Regions from separate parts of the Rossellomorea sp. NRS-1567 genome, predicted to be linked through region 4. Evidence: riboswitches for the same ligand, from Rfam matches in the RefSeq annotation. Region 4 holds a riboswitch; each other region holds the start of a gene.
The links. A riboswitch is a leader RNA that binds a small molecule or an ion and turns the genes downstream of it on or off. The one in region 4 is predicted to bind cyclic di-GMP.
Positions count from the first base shown of each region.

Region 1: linked by a shared signal. The riboswitch ahead of ACIFOD_RS08480 (hypothetical protein) and the one ahead of ACIFOD_RS04240 (EAL domain-containing protein) in region 4 are both predicted to bind cyclic di-GMP.
Region 2: linked by a shared signal. The riboswitch ahead of ACIFOD_RS17220 (NAD-dependent epimerase/dehydratase family protein) and the one ahead of ACIFOD_RS04240 (EAL domain-containing protein) in region 4 are both predicted to bind cyclic di-GMP.
Region 3: linked by a shared signal. The riboswitch ahead of ACIFOD_RS12205 (anti-repressor SinI family protein) and the one ahead of ACIFOD_RS04240 (EAL domain-containing protein) in region 4 are both predicted to bind cyclic di-GMP.

Region 1 is NZ_JBITPL010000014.1:113,261-117,929, forward strand. It holds gene ACIFOD_RS08475 (murein hydrolase activator EnvC family protein) at 1-598, shown strand, start outside; cyclic di-GMP riboswitch class I at 763-854, shown strand; gene ACIFOD_RS08480 (hypothetical protein) at 938-1,219, shown strand; gene ACIFOD_RS08485 (class I SAM-dependent methyltransferase) at 1,480-2,049, shown strand; gene ACIFOD_RS08490 (cytochrome c biogenesis CcdA family protein) at 2,140-2,853, shown strand; gene ACIFOD_RS08495 (response regulator transcription factor) at 2,863-3,549, shown strand; gene ACIFOD_RS08500 (HAMP domain-containing sensor histidine kinase) at 3,542-4,600, shown strand; gene ACIFOD_RS08505 (hypothetical protein) at 4,623-4,669, shown strand, end outside.
Region 2 is NZ_JBITPL010000024.1:161,443-166,111, forward strand. It holds gene ACIFOD_RS17210 (efflux RND transporter permease subunit) at 1-294, opposite strand, end outside; gene ACIFOD_RS17215 (TetR/AcrR family transcriptional regulator) at 459-1,313, shown strand; gene ACIFOD_RS17220 (NAD-dependent epimerase/dehydratase family protein) at 1,368-2,021, opposite strand; cyclic di-GMP riboswitch class I at 2,112-2,195, opposite strand; partial or broken gene ACIFOD_RS17225 (BCCT family transporter) at 2,406-3,937, shown strand; gene ACIFOD_RS17230 (hypothetical protein) at 4,019-4,243, opposite strand; gene ACIFOD_RS17235 (hypothetical protein) at 4,212-4,361, opposite strand; gene ACIFOD_RS17240 (hypothetical protein) at 4,377-4,571, opposite strand.
Region 3 is NZ_JBITPL010000016.1:153,366-158,034, forward strand. It holds gene ACIFOD_RS12180 (DEAD/DEAH box helicase) at 1-1,101, shown strand, start outside; gene ACIFOD_RS12185 (hypothetical protein) at 1,644-1,817, opposite strand; gene ACIFOD_RS12190 (single-stranded DNA-binding protein) at 1,842-2,219, opposite strand; gene ACIFOD_RS12195 (YwpF-like family protein) at 2,488-2,928, shown strand; gene ACIFOD_RS12200 (helix-turn-helix domain-containing protein) at 3,024-3,344, shown strand; gene ACIFOD_RS12205 (anti-repressor SinI family protein) at 3,379-3,516, opposite strand; cyclic di-GMP riboswitch class I at 3,624-3,717, opposite strand; gene ACIFOD_RS12210 (hypothetical protein) at 4,321-4,617, opposite strand.
Region 4 is NZ_JBITPL010000006.1:55,476-60,144, reverse strand. It holds gene ACIFOD_RS04250 (P1 family peptidase) at 1-988, shown strand, start outside; gene ACIFOD_RS04245 (DNA-3-methyladenine glycosylase) at 1,103-1,687, shown strand; cyclic di-GMP riboswitch class II at 1,786-1,866, shown strand; gene ACIFOD_RS04240 (EAL domain-containing protein) at 1,925-2,635, shown strand; gene ACIFOD_RS04235 (ABC transporter permease subunit) at 2,776-4,669, shown strand, end outside.

The DNA of each region.
Region 1 (4,669 bases), on a different contig from region 4:
GGCTGAACAAGCACGTCTAGCAGAACTTGCACGCCAGCGTGAAATCGAACGCAAGCGTCAAGCGGAAGCTGAAGCGGCAAAACGTGCAGCAGAACAACAACAAGCAACTGCGAGCAGCAATAGCGGTGGTGGTTCTTCTTCTGCAGCACCTGCCCCTGCCCCATCAGCTCCAAGTGCACCAGTAAGTGCCGGTGCCTGGACAGCTCCAGCTTATGGAACGATTACAACAAACTTTGGCTGGGACACATTGAACGGTAAGCAACGTTTCCATTATGGTACAGATATCGCGGCAAGAGGCAGTGTTCCAATCTCAGCAGCAGCTGATGGATATGTCATCAAGAGTCAGTACAGCTCAAGCTATGGAAATGTAGTTTACATCACTCACTCAATTAATGGTCAAACCTTCACAACGGTTTATGCCCACATGGCTTCTTCATCAGTAAGCTCTGGACAAGCAGTGAACAAAGGTGACAGAATTGGTTACATGGGTAACACAGGATACTCTTTCGGTCAGCATTTACACTTTGAACTTCACGCAGGTTCATGGAATGCATCGAAATCCAATGCTGTAAATCCACGTCAATATATTAACTTTTAATTAGAAAACCCCGCCATGAGCGGGGTTTCTTTTATGGATATAATTCATTTTTTTTGTATTACATAAAGATGTAAGGAAATGGAATGGAATATTATTCTCATGACTGTTTTCATATCCTTTTTCTTCTAGTATAATGACAACTATATTACCTTGATTTGTATAGTCCTTCGAAAAGGCAAACTAATTGAAAAATTAGGACGCAAAACCACGGGTCTTCCATTTTTTATCTTAAAATAATGATCGCCGGGTTACCGAAAACAATGGATTACAATGAATACTAATTAGGACGCTTTATTAGTATCATTTCGCCTGCCTTTTTGGTGGGATTTTTTTATCTATATGTCCAGTATAGTAGGATTTGAATCTGTAGTAAGGATGATGATGTTGGAATCGACTGAATTAAAAAGGCAATTAAGAAGTTTTTGTAGAAGGAACCGTACTGCATTAAAGTACACCTATGTTGGTGAATATTCAGCAGAAGAGATCACCGAGATGATTATTGAAAATCTCGGCTCAGAAGAGGTTAAGAGGATACTAAACGACATTGAAATCATCCATCGCCGTGGTGGAAATACAGTTACATACTTTATGCTTATTTTAGAAGGATTAAAAGCAGCATAAAAACCGAATGCGGATCCAATCCGGCATTCGGTTTTATTTATGTAACAGGCAGTAATTGCTCTTCAAGCCCTTGTTCCTAATATACAGTCATCTCATATGGGAGTAGTTCGTGCATATTTCAATGATTAGACACACACTCTTTCTGTAAATCTGTAATAATTCTCATATAGGATACACTATGAGTAAATAACTTGCTTGTATATGTAGAATTTAAGATACTAATACATAATAGGGTATATTTACCGAACGGAGGAATCTAAATGACAGGAGATTTATTCGAACATCATAAAGCTTCAAAGCTCCTCGATCCAAAACGTCAGGAGCTCGTACCAGTGGACCAAGCACTCGAACTTCTCAAACTCAATAAAGACGATATCGTAGCCGACTTAGGCTGTGGAAATGGCTATCTGACTCTCCCCATTGCCAAAACGGTTGAAACAAAGGTCCAGGCAGTAGATCTGCAGCAGGAGATGCTGGAATACCTGAAACACCGTGCAAACGAAGAAAATGTAGACAATATCGTGTATGTGAAATCATCCCTGGAATACCTCAGCTTCAACAAAGGTACCTTGGATAAAATCGTATCCGCCTTTGTCTTGCACGAAGTTCCCGACCTGATCAAAGTATTTCAGGATCTACACGATATGCTGAAGGAAGATGGAATTTGGCTGATCCTGGATTGGGAAAAGGTAGATTCAGAAATGGGACCACCTTTAGATCATCGGATTTCTTCCGGGGAACTCGATCGACAGCTCCAATCATCCGGGTTCCATACAATATTAGGTCACTTGCATCCATCGGTTTATTATATTGTCGTGAAAAAAGGGTAGGGAGCATCGATATACAGGAAATAAAGATAGCTATCTTAATCAAACATTAACATTTCCTGTTCATACTGTTCATGTAAAGGAGTGAACAGTATGACGGAAGTATCGATTTGGTTTGCATTAGCCGCCGGGGCACTATCCTTTTTTTCACCTTGTGTGTTTCCGCTTCTCCCGGCTTACGTAAGTCATTTAACAGGTGGACAGGCAAGAGAAGGACAAATGCAGGTGGAAAGATCGGTGGTCTTACTTAGGTCATTTGGTTTTATTGCAGGATTTTCCCTCATCTTCATTCTAATGGGGGCCTCTGCCAGCTTCCTTGGAGAGATTTTCTCAGAATATCGGATTTATATTGAACAGATTGCAGGGATTCTGATTATTGTATTTGGTTTACAGATGATGGGCTGGCTTAGCTTTTCTTTCTTAATGAAAGATACGAGAAAGCTTGAAACAAGGAAAAAAGGGACAGCTGTGGGTTCTATCCTGCTGGGCATGGCCTTTGCCAGCGGATGGTCACCATGTGTGGGATTAACCCTTTCTTCCATTCTTTTACTAGCAAGTGCCAGCAGTACATTGACTCAGGGAGTCGTGCTGCTCATTGTGTATTCGCTTGGTTTGGCGGTACCGTTCCTGCTGATCTCACTGCTGATCACGAAGACATTTACCGTAATGAAAGTGGTCAATAAAATCTTACCAAAGCTTTCTAAAATCAATGGAGCATTGATGATTGCATTGGGATTTCTGGTGTTCAGTGGGAAGATGCAGCAAATCAGCTCGTATCTATCCGTATTTAGTCTCTTCTCAACATAGGGGGATAGTATGAAGGTTCAAAATAAGACGATTATGATTGTTGAAGACGATATGAAGATCCGTAAGCTAATCAAGCTCTTCCTCGAAAAAGAAGGATACGAGGTATTTGAAGCAAGTGATGGTGAAGAAGGGAAACAACTGTTCAAAGAACATGACCCATGCTTTGCGATACTGGACTTGATGCTTCCGAAAACTCAAGGAGAAGAGCTTTGCAGGTGGATACGGGAAGAAGAGAAAAGTGATATCGGCATTATTTTCGTTACGGCAAAAACGAATGAAGAAGAGCGGATTTATGGGTTGAAAGCTGGAGCGGATGATTATGTCACAAAGCCATTTAGTCCATCTGAGCTCGTTACCCGCGTGGACACTGTGCTGCGCAGAACAGGGACACGCTGCCAGAAGCTCAGTAGGAAAGGGTTGACGTTGAAGCCTTTGAAGGGTGAGGTCACCTATAAAGGGGACGTCCTGGAATTAACGACTTTCGAATTCAGGATCCTTCACTTTTTAATGACGCATGCTGGTCAAGTGATTTCAAGACAACAGATTCTTGATTCCCTGTATGACATGAATCAAAAAGTGGTTTCGGAACGAACGATTGATGTCCATATCCGCCACCTTCGTCAAAAACTTCAAGAATTGACGCGTCAACCATTTATCCAAACCGTTAGAGGGATGGGGTATAAGTTTGATGCTTAAGAGGAAAAAAGTGTGGGGGGTCTTCACCCAGTTGACTTTCCTTAACACAATCATCATTGCCATAGTCATTGTCATTGCAGGATTCACTGTTAAAAACTATGCATGTACACTAGTGAATCAGCAAGAGATTACAGGAACTGACTTAGAAATCCTTCTAAATCAGTATTTAGTGAAAGTAAGTATTTTGGCATTCATCCTTGCAGGTGGATTTCATTTCATTTTATTAAAATGGTTGATTCATCCTCTAAAAAAATTAACCGCAGCAACTCAAGAGCTGCAAAAAGGGAAGCACCCGACAAAGCTAAAGAATCCACTGATCTATGAGGTGAAAGAACTGAATGATGCCTTCAATGAACTATCAGAAAGAACGGCTATCATAAAAGCAAAGCAAAATCGTTTGCTGAGAGATCTGTCTCATGAATTAAGAACCCCCCTGACGAATTTATCAGGCTATCTCGAAGGACTTGAAAAAGGGGTTATTGAAGGGGACCAAGAGATGTATCGCTCACTTCAAGAAGAAACGGCACGAATCGAACGATTGCTGGAACAACTCGGCCGGATCAATCAATGGACCCCGGATGGAGAAATGAAGAACTTCAACCATGAAGAAATTCTCATCCACGAACTCATAAAGAGACGGATCACCATCTTTCACGTCAAATTTCTTGAGAAAGGTATGGAATTGGACTACAACCTTAAGCCTTTCACTCTGGAAGGGAGCACAGATGGACTCAATCAAGTCCTTAGCAATATCCTTCAAAATATTGTGGATTATGACAATGGGCAGAAGGTAAGGATAGACGGCTATATAGAGAAGGAACATTACCTTATCCGTTTTTCACATAAAGGAAGAAGGATTCCCATCGAAGAAAGCGAGCTTATTTTCGAACGTTTTTATCGAGTGGATGCTTCACGTTCCCTGGTGACAGGTGGAACCGGACTGGGACTCGCAATTGCAAAAGAAATTGTGCAAGCTCATGGAGGAGACCTTTCCCTCGTAACAGATAGCTCTTACCATACCTTTGAAATACGACTTCCCATTCCTAAATAAAGAATGATTTAAGGAGAATATCATGACACAACAGTGGTACACTATAGGCTCCTTCACATTCCCGGCTTC
Region 2 (4,669 bases), on a different contig from region 4:
AAACTTGTATTCTATCTGAACGGCTGAAGCATTTTGATAAGACGTGGAGCTGACAACATTTACCCCATTTAAATTCTTCAAACGTTTTTCGATTGGTTCAGAAACCTTTTCGGCTACATCTTCAGGAGTGGCTCCCGGATACACCGTCGTAACACTTACAATCGGGGTATTAATGTTTGGTAAGGTTTCGAGTTTCATATTAAATCCTGAATATAAGCCTGCAATAATGACGATGATGGTCATTAACCATACGGCAAACTTATTCTTGAGTACGAAATTAATAATACTATTCACTCTTTATTCGTCCCTTCTATCATTTTTCTGACCGACTAGTCATAACACAATCTAATATAACTGACCGTACAGTCATAAGTCAATATACTTATAAAAGAAAAGGTTTATTTTTTGTGACCAATCGGTCATAATGAAGGTAAGGAGTTTATCAAGGAGAGGAAAGCATGAAGGAAAAAGAGAAATTAATTATTGAAACATCGATCAAGCTGTTTGCCACAAAAGGATTTAACGCCACCTCGGTGCAAGAAATCGTGAACGAGTGTGAGATATCAAAAGGTGCATTCTATTTGTATTTCAAATCAAAGGAAGCCCTTCTGTTAGCCATCATGAATTACTATTTTAAAATGATCACGGCTAAAGTAAATGAGATTGAAGACGAGGATTTGCCTCCTTATGAAAAATTCCAAAAGCAATTAGAGTGTCAGTTTATTGAAATCTGTAAACATAAAGAGTTCATCATCATGCAGATCAGAGAGAATGCCATGCCGTTTAACGATGAAATCCATGATCTCCTCAGTGAGATGAAAATGGACACCCATCGCTATTATAAAAGAAGATTATATGGGATATACGGAAAGAAAATCGAGCCCTACTTCTGGGATATCACCATGATGATTCAAGGTTTTTTCCATTCTTATTTAGAATTGGTGATGCTTGATAAAATCGAATTGGATTTTGCCTATTTATCCCGATTCATTTTGAAACGTACGGATGATTTGGTGGAAGGTCTACTAAAAAGCGGGGATCAGCCTGTCCTTTCCTTTGAAAAAGTGGAGGATCTGGTAAAGGATTTCACTTTATCTAACAGGATCAATGAGTCTACACTTGTTCATATGATCGAGGATGCACGTGAAGTAGCAGAGGACGAAAACACCAAAATTTCGTTGGAAGTCATTCAAGAGGAAATTCAAAAGGATGGAACCCGGCCGGTCGTCATCAAAGGAATGATTGTGAATCTTGAAGAGGACCTGTCACTGAAGCATCTCGTGAATGCCTTGAGACATTTTTATGCATTCTGACCGCGAAAGACCCGCTTAGTTCAAGTGCGGGTCTTTTGTTTTGCTGATGTTATTCTACAGCTGCTGAATTTGATCCGATTCATGGAAGGTTACTTTTTCACCGTCAGGGCAATTGGCGGCACGGTACATTCCATAAGCCACCTGACGTCCCGAAATGCTTCTGTATTTTTTCAGCCTGCCTACCATTACCGGGCGGATGGCTCTGGAGAAGAGTTCTCCCGCTTTTTCCCCAAGGCGGAATTCATCTCTTTCCCCTAAAAGAAGGGATGGCCTGAAAATGTGCAGGGCGGGATAATACAGGGCTATTAAGTCTTCCTCGAGCTCCCCTTTCACCTTACTATAAAAGAACGGTGAAGCGGAACTCGCCCCAATAGCTGATATGACCATATATTGTTTGGCTCCATGGTCTTTACCGAGCCTTCCTAGTTGAACGGGGTACTCGTAATCTACCTCTCTAAACGCTTCCTTCGTCTGCGCTTTCTTGATGGTCGTTCCAAGACAACAAAATACATCATCGATTTCCTCGTGTGGCAGGAGCTTCATCTGATCGAATGGGATGATTCGTTCATCCAACTTCTCATGCTTCACCCCGCTGCTTCTTCTCACGAACGAAATCACTTTTTTATACTCGGGACTCTTGATCAGTATTTCAATCAGGTGTGAACCAACCAAACCTGTGGATCCTGCAACTAGGGCAACCTTTGTCATCTGCATTCCCTCTCTCTTTTTAGTGACATGTTTATTTCAATAACCTATTCCAGCCTTTGTAGTGGTGAACAGAAATACCTGTCGGATGCGGCTGGCAGCTTGGCGACCATTCCAAAGAGTGGCAGGCCCATCACTTTGTTTCCTTGTCTTTCAACAAGTTTGCCTTTTTCAGTTTGTTTTATTCTTCCTTTTAAGTATAGAGTTTTTTCCTTTATTGAAAAGATGAAATTTCCGAAAAAGGATAACTTACCTTTATATGTGAAACCCTAACATAAATTGTCTATGCTCAATTTCATTCTTTTTCTTTACAACTCTTTTCTACCTGTGAGATAGTAGGAGCTTGTGTTTTTTCATAGGAAAAAAATAAAGGAGCATTTGTCTTATATGTCTACTAAAAATCATTACACATCCAAAATTGATTGGCCCGTATTTGCCATCAGTGGAGGATTATTAATCGCTTTCGTTATCGCAGCTTTTCTAAGTCTAGACAGCGTAACCGCATTTGTGAATGGAGGCTTCGCCTGGTCTTCGAAATACTTTGGTGCTTTCTGGCAGGTGTTAATGCTACTGCATTTTCTTGTGGCACTTTACATTGCATTCTCTAAATATGGGAATGTACGGTTAGGGTTTATGGAAAAACCGGAGATTGGAACGTATAAATGGTTATCGATCATAATGGCAACCTTACTTGCAGGGGGCGGCGTGTTCTGGGCAGCTGCTGAGCCAATGTATCACTTTATGACGGTTCCTCCAATGCATGAAGGAATCACTGCTAAAACCCAGGAAGCAATCATGCCTGCCTTGGCACAAAGTTATATGCACTGGGGCTTTCTCGCTTGGGCAATCTTAGGAACTTTGAGTGCCGTCGTTATGATGTACGGCCATTACCATAGAGGGATGCCACTGAAACCGCGAACTCTGCTATATCCCATATTCGGCGAAAAGCTTAAAACGAGCATCCTTGGAACGTTCATTGATGCATTTGCCATTATTGCTGTAGCGGCTGGTACAATCGGACCGATTGGATTCCTCGGTTTACAGGCTAGTTACGGTCTGTCTACTCTTTTCGGCATACTGACCAGTTCTCCACGCAGCTTGCCATCATTATCTGTTTAGTGATTGTCTCCACCGTGTCAGCTGCGACAGGAATTCATAAAGGTATACAAATCCTGAGTAATTTTAATGTACGCTTGGCCTTCGGATTGATTCTATTCGTCTTACTATTCGGTCCCGGAGGATTCATTATCGATTCCTTCGTCTCCTCATTCGGGTACTATGTGGATCACTTTATTCAGATCAGTACATTCCGGTCGGATACAAGTTGGTTGGGGAGCTGGACCGTGTTTTTCTGGGGATGGTTCATTGGGTATGGACCTATGATGGCTATTCTTGTAAGCCGTATTTCACGCGGCAGAACAATCCGTCAAATTATTCTGGCCATTGCGATCATCGCTCCCATTGTCACCACCTTCTGGTTTACCGTTGTAGGTGGCTCAGGTATATTCTATGAATTGCAAAATCCAGGGAGTGTCTCACAGGAATTAATGAGTGGAGGTATGCCTGCTGCAATGATCGCCATCACAAACCAACTGCCAGTCGCAGGGATTATTTCACCACTATTTCTATTGCTAACGATCATTTTTGTCATCACAACAGGAGATTCAATGTCCTATACAATTGCGATGGCCGTTTCCGGAGAAGGAGATCCCAAGGTTTCCTTACGTGTATTCTGGGCAATTTTGATGGGCTTCATCGCAGCAATCCTTCTTTATATAGGTGATGGGAGTGTTACAGCACTCCAGAACTTTATCGTAGTAACCGCTGTTCCCGTCTCACTTCTTTTATTACCAATGCTATGGCTCGCACCAAAAGTATCAAAAGAGTTGTTGATCGAACAGTCACGTCAAACAAAATAATATTAAAAGCGCCAATCCACTTTATGATTGGCGCTTCTTATTTTACTAACGATTCACACTTCAAACACGATGGATTACTTCCTACAACTCTTCATCCTCAAAAAATTGCTGTAATTTCTCATCTTGTTCAGGGTCTGCATTTTCAGACGCATATGGATTATCCTTGACTCCTGCCGTATCCATATTTGTTTTGATGGCGAGAAACGGTCCTTTCGGTTCCTCTGCTATGACTCGGTCGTTTAACTGTTTGAAATCCGGCAGGTCTTTATTCACTTTATCTTCTTCCTTCAATTGTTTCACCACCATTCTTATAAGCGATTAGAATAATATCCTCGTTCGTTTGCTGACGAAGTTCACTCTCCATATTCTGCACTTGATTCAACGTATCTTCTGATAGGTTGGCCACCTGAAACTCTTTATTCATCCTATTCTTCACCTCTTAACTATTTTCGTTTGCTTGTCCGATTTCTTTTTCGGCAATGAACCCGTTCCCTTCTTCTATTGCATGATGTTCCTCTACTGACTCTCCAGGAACATACACTTGACTGGGGTTGCGAACCTCATTGTTCAGTGTAAACTCAGGATTAAGCGGTGTATCCATACGTAGATCTTCAGGTTTCTTATGATCTCTCATTATTCCACCTCCAATATTTAGTATGGCTACTGATAAAAAAAATCATCCACATTTCATGTGGAACAAAAAAAAGCGTTAAGCAACTTATGCTGCTTAAC
Region 3 (4,669 bases), on a different contig from region 4:
ACCTCATACGGCTTGTCACATATTGATTTTGACGAGTTATCAGAAGTGGTGTGGACTTCCATCTCTCTTGATGAAGCGCAAAACATCAAGAATGCCAATACAAAACAATCACGTGCCATCCGCAAACTCAGCGGTAAGCACCATATTGCGCTCACCGGGACCCCGATGGAAAATCGGTTGTCCGAACTGTGGTCGATCTTTGATTTCCTTAACCACGGGTACCTTGGTGGATTCACGCAGTATCAGAAAAACTATATTGCTCCGATTGAAAAAGATGAATCAGAAGAAAAAGTCAAAGAGCTTCAGGCAAAAATCAAGCCTTTCTTATTGCGTCGTACCAAGAAAGATCCCGAAGTGGAATTGAATCTGCCTGAAAAACTGGAACAGAAAGAATATTGTCACCTGACCACTGAGCAGGCGGCACTGTATGAGCAGCTGGTGAAGGACACTCTCGCGAAAATTGAAACATTGAGTGGATTTGAGCGCAAAGGATTAATCCTTCAAATGCTCAACCAACTGAAGCAGCTTTGCAACCACCCTGCTCTCTATTTAAAAGAACCGGATCCAAAATCGATTCTCTCCCGCTCTGAAAAAATGCAGAAGCTGAAGGACATCGTGGAAACCGCTCTGGAGTCTGGCGAAGCTTGCCTGATCTTCACCCAATATATTTCAATGGGGGAAATGATCCAGGAAGTGATGAAAGAAGAATTCAACGTCGATGTCCCATTCCTGAACGGAAGCATGGCCAAAGGAAAACGGGATGAACTCGTGGAGAAATTCCAAAATGGCGAGTTTCCAGTCTTCCTATTGTCACTGAAAGCCGGCGGAACCGGATTGAACCTGACCGCCGCCAACCACGTCGTCCACTACGATCGCTGGTGGAACCCAGCGGTAGAAAACCAGGCAACCGACCGTGCGTATCGGATCGGACAACAGCGATTCGTCCATGTTCATAAGCTGGTCTCTTCGGGTACCCTTGAGGAAAAAATCGATGCCATGCTGATGAAAAAGCAGGCATTGAACGATGAAATCATCCGCAGTGATCAATGGGTTACGGAATTGTCGGATCAGGATTTGGAATCGTTGTTGGTGTTGGAGTAGTTGTATGTGACCTCTTTCCTTTTGCGGGGAAGAGGTTTTTTGTAGGTGTGGTCTGAAATTAGTGGCTATTGGGGTTATTTAAAAGGATTTTGACAAATTAGGGTTAGGTTTGAATTCATTTTTTACAAATATAATTATATAAATGATTACGTTTAATCTGCCGATACCTTTTGTTGCGCCACTTCCGAGCAAACTTGTGCCACTTCTGGACTTTGTTGTGCCACTTTTAGCGTCTGTTGTGCCAATTCCCACAAAACTCGTGCCAAAATGTGAACAACCGGAATCATTAACATTCACCACGGGAGAAGATCTAATGCAACATCGCTCTCTTACCAATCAAAAAAACGCCGGCTCCCCAAAAGGAAACCGACTCAATATGAAGACAATAAGGGGAATTACTGCTTACGTTACTCACTGCTACACATGTATATTTCTAATGAGGCATATTTGAGGCATGTTGCGATGACCATTGGAATTTGAGACAGCTGCTTATTAGGTTGGTTGGATTGTTCGTATGGAAAGAATTCTGGGTGGAGTTTTTTTTATGACGAGGTTTTCAAAACTGGACTCGGGTATTCGTATCCTTGCTCAAGGGCTGTCACCCGTTGAGATAAATAGAAATTTTCGACGTTTGCTCTTGCTACTTTTTTGATGAGGTCTTCTGTTAACTTTTCCATTCTGTCAATTCTTTGTTCAAGATCTTGCAGTGTGGCCACAACTCCATCTCCCTTAAATAAATATTAAAACGGTAATTCGATTGGCTCTTTCTTGCTTGGCTCTGGTGCTTCTGCAGTTTCCCTTCTGCTGTCCATAAAGCGGACATTTTCAGCCACGACTTCGGTTACATACGTTCGTTTTCCTTGATCGTTATCAAAATAACGGGTTTGGATTCGACCGGTCACGCCAACGACAGATCCTTTCCGGCAGTATTTCTCCGTATTGTCTGCTGCCCGGTTCCATATGGTGCAGAGCACGAAGTCTGTCTCAATTTGGCCTTTTTGATTCTTGTAGTTACGATTCACAGCTATCGTAGCGTTAAGTATCGATTTTCCTTCCAATGTTTTTCTTGCTTCAGGATCTTTGGTCAGCCTTCCAACGAGGGTCACTTGGTTGATCAATTGTATTCTTTCCTCCTTTCTCTTAAGCTGCTTTCATCTTACAATCTTCTGTCTCATCTTGTAAAATCGTGAATTTCCGAAATTCGAGGCAAAAATGGCTTGAATTTCGGAAATTCCCCTAGGGAGATTTTACGTTTTTTACTCAAAAACGGGGCCAAAATCACAAAATTGCATCTTTCGTCCTTTTTTTTCATTGAGGAATTTGTTAGGGAAACAATTCCTACTATGATATAATTTTATAAAACCTTTAAATGGGAGATGTTCGTTCATGAAAACCTTTAAAGTTATTTCACTGCAAGTAGTGGAGAACGATGAACTGCGTGACTTTGAGATAGTGGACGGTCTGATTATTAATAAAGAGGATGGGCAAAGTACGTGGCTTGTCGAAACGTACTTGTCGAATAAATATATCGAGTTCTTTCAAGAGGCTCAGCAACGAAAGGAAGATTTGGAAATCCAGGTCGTGATTTCTAATAAGGCCAATGACCCGGCTGCGTTCATGACTACAATCCGTTGTATTAAAGAGATGGATGAGCATATCAGTATTATGTTTGAGGGGAAATTGAAAAAACAGAGGAATGAATATGCAGAATTACTCCTTGATGACTTAGTACAAAAAGGATATTCGGGCGAAGAGTTAATCCGTGAGTTCCGTGAGAAAATGGTATCGAAGCCAAGGATTCCGGCAACGGCAAAACCTAGCGTTTAATTGTACAAAATTATGTAATATTCATCTGTTTGATTATGATATAATTGTATTAATATTGTGGCTTCTTATATGAAGTTCTTAGGTAGGTGTTCCCTGTGATTGGAGAAAGAGTAAAGAAATACAGACAAGAAAAACGCATGTCCATGACAGAGCTTGCTGATAAAGCCGGTGTTGCAAAGTCATACTTGAGTTCAATAGAGCGTAACCTTCAACAAAACCCTTCTATCCAATTCCTTGAGAAAGTTTCAGCTGCTTTAGGGATTCCGATGGATGCTCTTTTACACGATCTACCAGATGATCAAAATATCGATCATGAGTGGCTTAAGATTGCAGAAGAAGCCATGGATTCTGGAATTACCAAGGAGCAGTTCAGGGAATTCATTGAATTTAACAAGTGGAAATTAGGCAATAAATAAAGTCTTGCGAGGGATTCGCAAGACTTTATTTATATTAAATCACTTTGTACTCGGCTTTTACGTCCTGGGGTCGCTTTTGTAAATACTCCCTAATCTGTTCCTTAGAAATACCTGCTTCTAAAGCTTGTCTGACCAAATCTACCCATTCTTGATCCAATACTTTGTTCCCCAATTTGTTTCCCCTCCTAAAATACACTAAACGTATTCCAGGCAATCCAGCCGCCGTCGTATTAATATGGAGCATCTAACTATCACTTAATCCAAGTATGTGTAAAAAATTATGTAAGTCTTACAGACGAGTGATATATACTATTAATACTGTAGACCTGTGACTTTGCGTCCCCACTTTTCAATGGGTTTGCCTTTTTCTGATCCTGTCTTTATCTTTGATATACCAATAGTACCACTTTTTGTTAATATTTTTTGTCTTTTCTGATATCTTTTTTACACTTTTTTCCTACAACAGCATACTTTTTCCGACAAATACTCTGTTAATTTTTAAATATAGAGAGGATTTTTGCTATTCTATAATATGATTCGTCGAAACTTCAAAAATACTTTTGACCCATCCCTTTTTTGTAAGCCTCTAATTTTTTTCTTAATGGAAGTATATTGCCAAGCCTTAGAGAAGATGCATAAAAAGGTGAATTTGTTAAATTATTTCCACATGAGGGGCATATCCAATCGCCTAATTCAGTGCTACTAAAAGAGGAACGTGTACATCTACTACATACTTTTTTATACATACAACACCCCTATTGAGTTTTTTGTTCATTATAGTGAACAAAATTAATTATATACCAATTAATAGGTAATTCAACTTTATTTTTCCATAAAACACACTGAAAATAAGTACTATCCTTGAAATATCTTTTAATTGCTTAAAATCCCTAACTTTATCGTTCTTAATAGAGAATTCCTGTTTTAACTCTAAAAAATAAAGCGCAGAAGCTTTTAGCCTCTGCGCTCAACTCTATTACTCGTCCTTCTTATCCTGATCCTGCATATCCTTATCATCTTCTACAGCATCTTCCTCAGGCGTGTTATTATCCTTCGCTGCATCTTTGTCGCCTTGCTCGTTTTTGTCCTCTGATTCAGGGTAATTTTCTTCACCCATGTCCCCGTTATTTTCGTTCATGCCATCATCTTCAGGCACTTCTTCTTCTGTTGGAGCCTCGTCTTCCGGAGGTGGCTCCTGATTTGCGTTACATCCTACAAGAAGCATGGCAGCAAGTGCTGAACCACCAAGAATGGATAATAATTTTTTGCTCATGATGTATTACTCCTTTCTAACGTGTATGTTAGTTAATGTAAGACCGTTACTT
Region 4 (4,669 bases):
CAGCATTACCGATATTGAGGGAGTGAAGGTCGGACATAAAACCCTTCACTATGAGAATGAGGGTACCGTGGTACGAACGGGTGTAACGGCGGTATTACCTCATTCCGGCAATCTGTTTCGTGATAAGGTATGCACGGGTTACCATGTGATCAATGGCTTTGGAAAAACAGTCGGGACGATTCAAATGGAGGAGCTGGGTGTCCTTGAAAGTCCGATTCTCTTGACGAATACTCTTTCAGTTGGAGATGTGTTAAAAGGGACGGTTCAATATATGCTGGACGAGACACCTGAAATCGGAGACACAACGGGGACAGTAAATGTCGTTGTGGGAGAATGCAATGATGGGTTCTTGAATGATATCCGCGGTCTTCATGTAAAGCCTGAAGATGCCCGGGAAGCCATTGTTCATGCACAATCTGGACCTGTCGATGAAGGGTGCGTTGGAGCGGGGACGGGAATGCTTTGTTTCGGTTACAAAGGTGGAATAGGGACGAGTTCCAGGGAGTATACTTTTGGAGGTGAGAAGTATACGGTGGGTGCCCTCGTGTTAACAAATTTCGGTCAGAGGAAAGATCTAAGGGTTCCCATTCTTAACAACGGGGAGGATCAAAATGCACCGGATGGATCAATCATGATCATCCTTGCGACGGATGCACCTCTAAACGAAAGGCAGCTTAAACGACTGGCGAAACGTGCTTCATTCGGCCTTTCAAGAACGGGTTCATATGCAGCTCATGGGAGTGGTGATGTTGTTCTTGCGTTTTCTACTGCACACCGCATTCCACATCAGCCTTCCAGTGATAACACGATTCCGTACGGTTTCATTAAAGAAGACGGACCGATCATCTCTACTCTATTTGAAATGGCAGTGGATAGTGTAGAAGAAGCCATATGGAACTCTCTCTGTAAAGCGGAAACCACAACGGGGAGGAATGGACGGAAGGTGGAAGCGGTGCCTTTAGATTTACTTTATGGACTGGTGAAATAAGAACAGTGTTACCTATTCAGGATTTTTTCTTTAATGAAAATTTATTTAACCAACAAATAAATGGGGTATACCATACATATGTGTACGAATTATTGGTTGAAGGAAGTGACAGTCATGAATGATACCCCTATGCCTCTTTCGTTTTTCCAACAGCCCACTTTGGAACTTGCAAAGTCTTTGTTGGGATGTGTGTTATTGAAAGAGACGGAGGAGGGAACAGCTTCAGGTTATATTGTGGAGACGGAAGCGTACTTAGGGCCAGCGGATCGGGCGGCTCACAGCTATGGGAATAGACGGACGAAGCGGACGGAAGTCATGTTTCAGGAAGCCGGCAGGATCTATACATACGTTATGCATACTCACTGCCTGGTCAATGTAGTGAGCGGGGAAAAAGAGAAACCCGAAGCGATTCTCATTAGAGCGGTCGAACCCCTTGAAGGCTTGGAGCTAATGGAAAGAAGAAGACCGGGTCATGTGAGAAAAAATTGGACAAGTGGTCCAGGAAAGCTGACAAAAGCGTTAGGCATTACAATGGAGGATTACGGGGGCAGCTTTTTGGAACCCCCTCTCATCATTTCAAAGGGATACCAGCCTGAAGACATCGTGGAAGGAAAACGAATTGGAATCGATAACTCGGGAGAAGCCAGGGATTATCCGTGGAGGTTCTGGGTAAAGGGCAATCCTTATGTATCAAGATAATCATTTTTGGGAATTTTCTAATAATCAATTAAAAAATAACCCATAAGTACTATGTTTGTGGTATATTTTTCTTATAAGATAAAATCATATACTGACAATTCGAATGGGAGCTTTGAACCTAAATGATAGATGGGCGCTTACATTTAGGGGAGCTAGTAGCGCAACCGGCCACATACGAACGTAGGAATACGTTTTTGTGTGGTTTTTTTTATAAACTATAGAGAGTATAGGGGTCCTATGAATATCTTTACTATTTTTCAAAACGACTATATTTATCATGATTTTCAGCCCTTATATGAAATGGGCAAGCATCAATCCCTCTATGCATATGAGGGCCTGTTACGAAACAAGTATAACGAAAATCCCGAAAATGTTTTTCAGTCTGCGATGAAAGCCAACATCTTGTATAAGCTTGATACCTTATCCATTTCAAAAGCTCTTGAAAGCTTTACAGAGAAGGGACTGAAGGATTGTAAGTTATTTCTTAATATTTATATCACAACGATTCTTCACCCAAGCTTTCATACCTATTTTTATGACCTGATGAAGAAACATCCGGACATATTGGGGCGTCTCGTGCTGGAGATTAATGAGTCGAGTGCGGAGGAGCTGTGGCAGAACCCAATATTAAAAGAGTCTCTTAAAGAACTTAAGCAATATGGTGTTTGGTATGCGATTGATGACTTCGGGCAAGGGACCTCTTCCATCAAGAAATCCATTGAATATGAACCGGAGATCATTAAACTCGATCGTTATTTTGCTTTGAATCTGGCTCAAGATGATAAGAAACAACGATTCCTTTCCTTTTTTAATCAATTCTACGGTAAGGATACGTTAATTGTGTTAGAAGGCATTGAAACCAAACAGGATATGCAAGTGGCAAAGGATATTGGGATTACAATCGGGCAAGGCTATTATCTGGGAAGGCCGAGTCGATTATTAGCTTAAACAGGAAGGGTGACTCTGAAATGTAGGAGTCACCTTTTTTCGTGGACATCTACTATGAGATTGTCCGAATTAAAATAAAATTGAAAATATTTAACATTTCCATTAAACTGAGGAAAAAGAGAAAAAAAGGGGATCAGGGTATGAGGCTTCTCACATTTCCGCTGAAATTTATGTTCTATTATATTCTCGGATTGATCGGTATTCTAGCCGTGAGTATTGCTCCTGAAGTATTTAAGGAGAAGGGTTTATACAATTTAGTCGGATTCATGGAAGAGTTTTTTAAGTTTGTTTTTGTATTTATGGACGGTGAAAATTGGAGCTATTCTTATAAAGGGATAACAGTCGATTTTCTGGACATGCTTTGGGGACCTTATCTGTATTCTTTACAGATTATCGGTGGAGCATTGGGTTTAGGCCTGGGAACAGCATTTGTCCTTACCATCTTCACAGTGTTTTTGCCCCGATGGGTTACGTCTTCTCTAAAGAAGGTATTAAACCTCTTTGAGACGGTGCCTGACTTAATGTTTGCGTTTATGCTTCAGCTTTTGATTGTCTATGTCTTTAAACATTTTGGCTTTGAATTAATGAGCTTTACAGAGCTCGGAGATGAAAAGATCTTTCTTGCTCCCATCATCACACTATCCATTATTCCCATGATCTCTTTCTTTCGGATTCTTCTTTTTATTATGGAAGAAGAAATGCTTAAGCCGCATATTGAGTTTGCCCAAAGTAAAGGCATGTCGAAAGGCAGAATCCTATTTGCCCACATATTGAAAAATATTTCTCCCAGTCTGTTTTATCATGGAAAGCTGATCATATGGGGGATGCTTTCGAGCTTATTCATCATTGAAACGATTTTCAATATGAGGGGAATCACGTATTATATCGTCCAAGACTTCAGACCAATGGTCATAGCCATCTCACTGATTATGATATACACGCCTTTTTTTGTCGTGTATCAAGGGGTATATCTATGGATTAATCGGGAGGGAAGCGTCGATCACACCAAATATAATAAGGATAAAACGAAGTGGAAAGAATGGAAGATATGGAGCTGGCTTTCTACTATTAGACGGCTTTGGTGGCAGCATATGCATAATGGGAAGTTTGCCGCAGGGTTTAGTGTCATCTTTCTCTTGATTGCTGTCAGTTTCTTTTATCCAATGATGAAAGAAGATCCGATTAAACAAATTCAGTTTATGAAAAATGATGAGGGACGTATCATCAGTGCACCTCCACATAAGCCATTTGGAGAGATGATACTGGGGTCTGATTTCTTCGGTTATAGCATCCTCGACCAACTGATTGTTGGGGCAAAGTATACCCTACTCTTTGCACTGGTTGTCGCTTCTCTAAGGGTGATAGGTGGATTCTATCTTGGAATAGTCTATCATTTTCATTTAAAAGAAAACAGAAAAAAGTGGCTTGATCGCATGGTGGATTCCATTCATTTCCTTCCTTTAAGTCTCATTGCGTATCTTCTATTAAGACCAGTACTTTGGGGATTGCCCGTGTTAGGATGGGATCACTCCATCTTTGAAAGACTCGTTTTCGAAGCTGTCGTGTTAACGATACTTGTGCTCCCGTTAACGACGGTTTTAATAGGAAATGAACTGAAGATATTAGGAAAACAGGATTTTGTTCTGTCGGCGAAGCTCTTAGGGGGAAGTAATCGTCATTTGCTATGGACGCATCTATTCCCTCACTTGGCACCAAGATTATTCATTATATGGGGGCAGCAGTTTATCCAAACGCTTCTCATTCTTGTGCATCTGGGATTGTTTCATCTGTTTTTGGGAGGAACGATCATCACAGGAGGACTGGTACCCGATCCTCCGAAATCAGGAACATTTGAATGGTCAGGTCTGATCAGTTCCACTAAAGATTCCCTTATGACAGGAAAGTACTGGATTGTCATTGCTCCGTTAGCGGCCTTTATGATTGCCATCATCGCCATGCAGTTGATTGTGCAAGGTGTGAAGGAACTCCAGCAAACAAAGGTAGGGGTACTGGCGAACAACACTCCAATTAAGA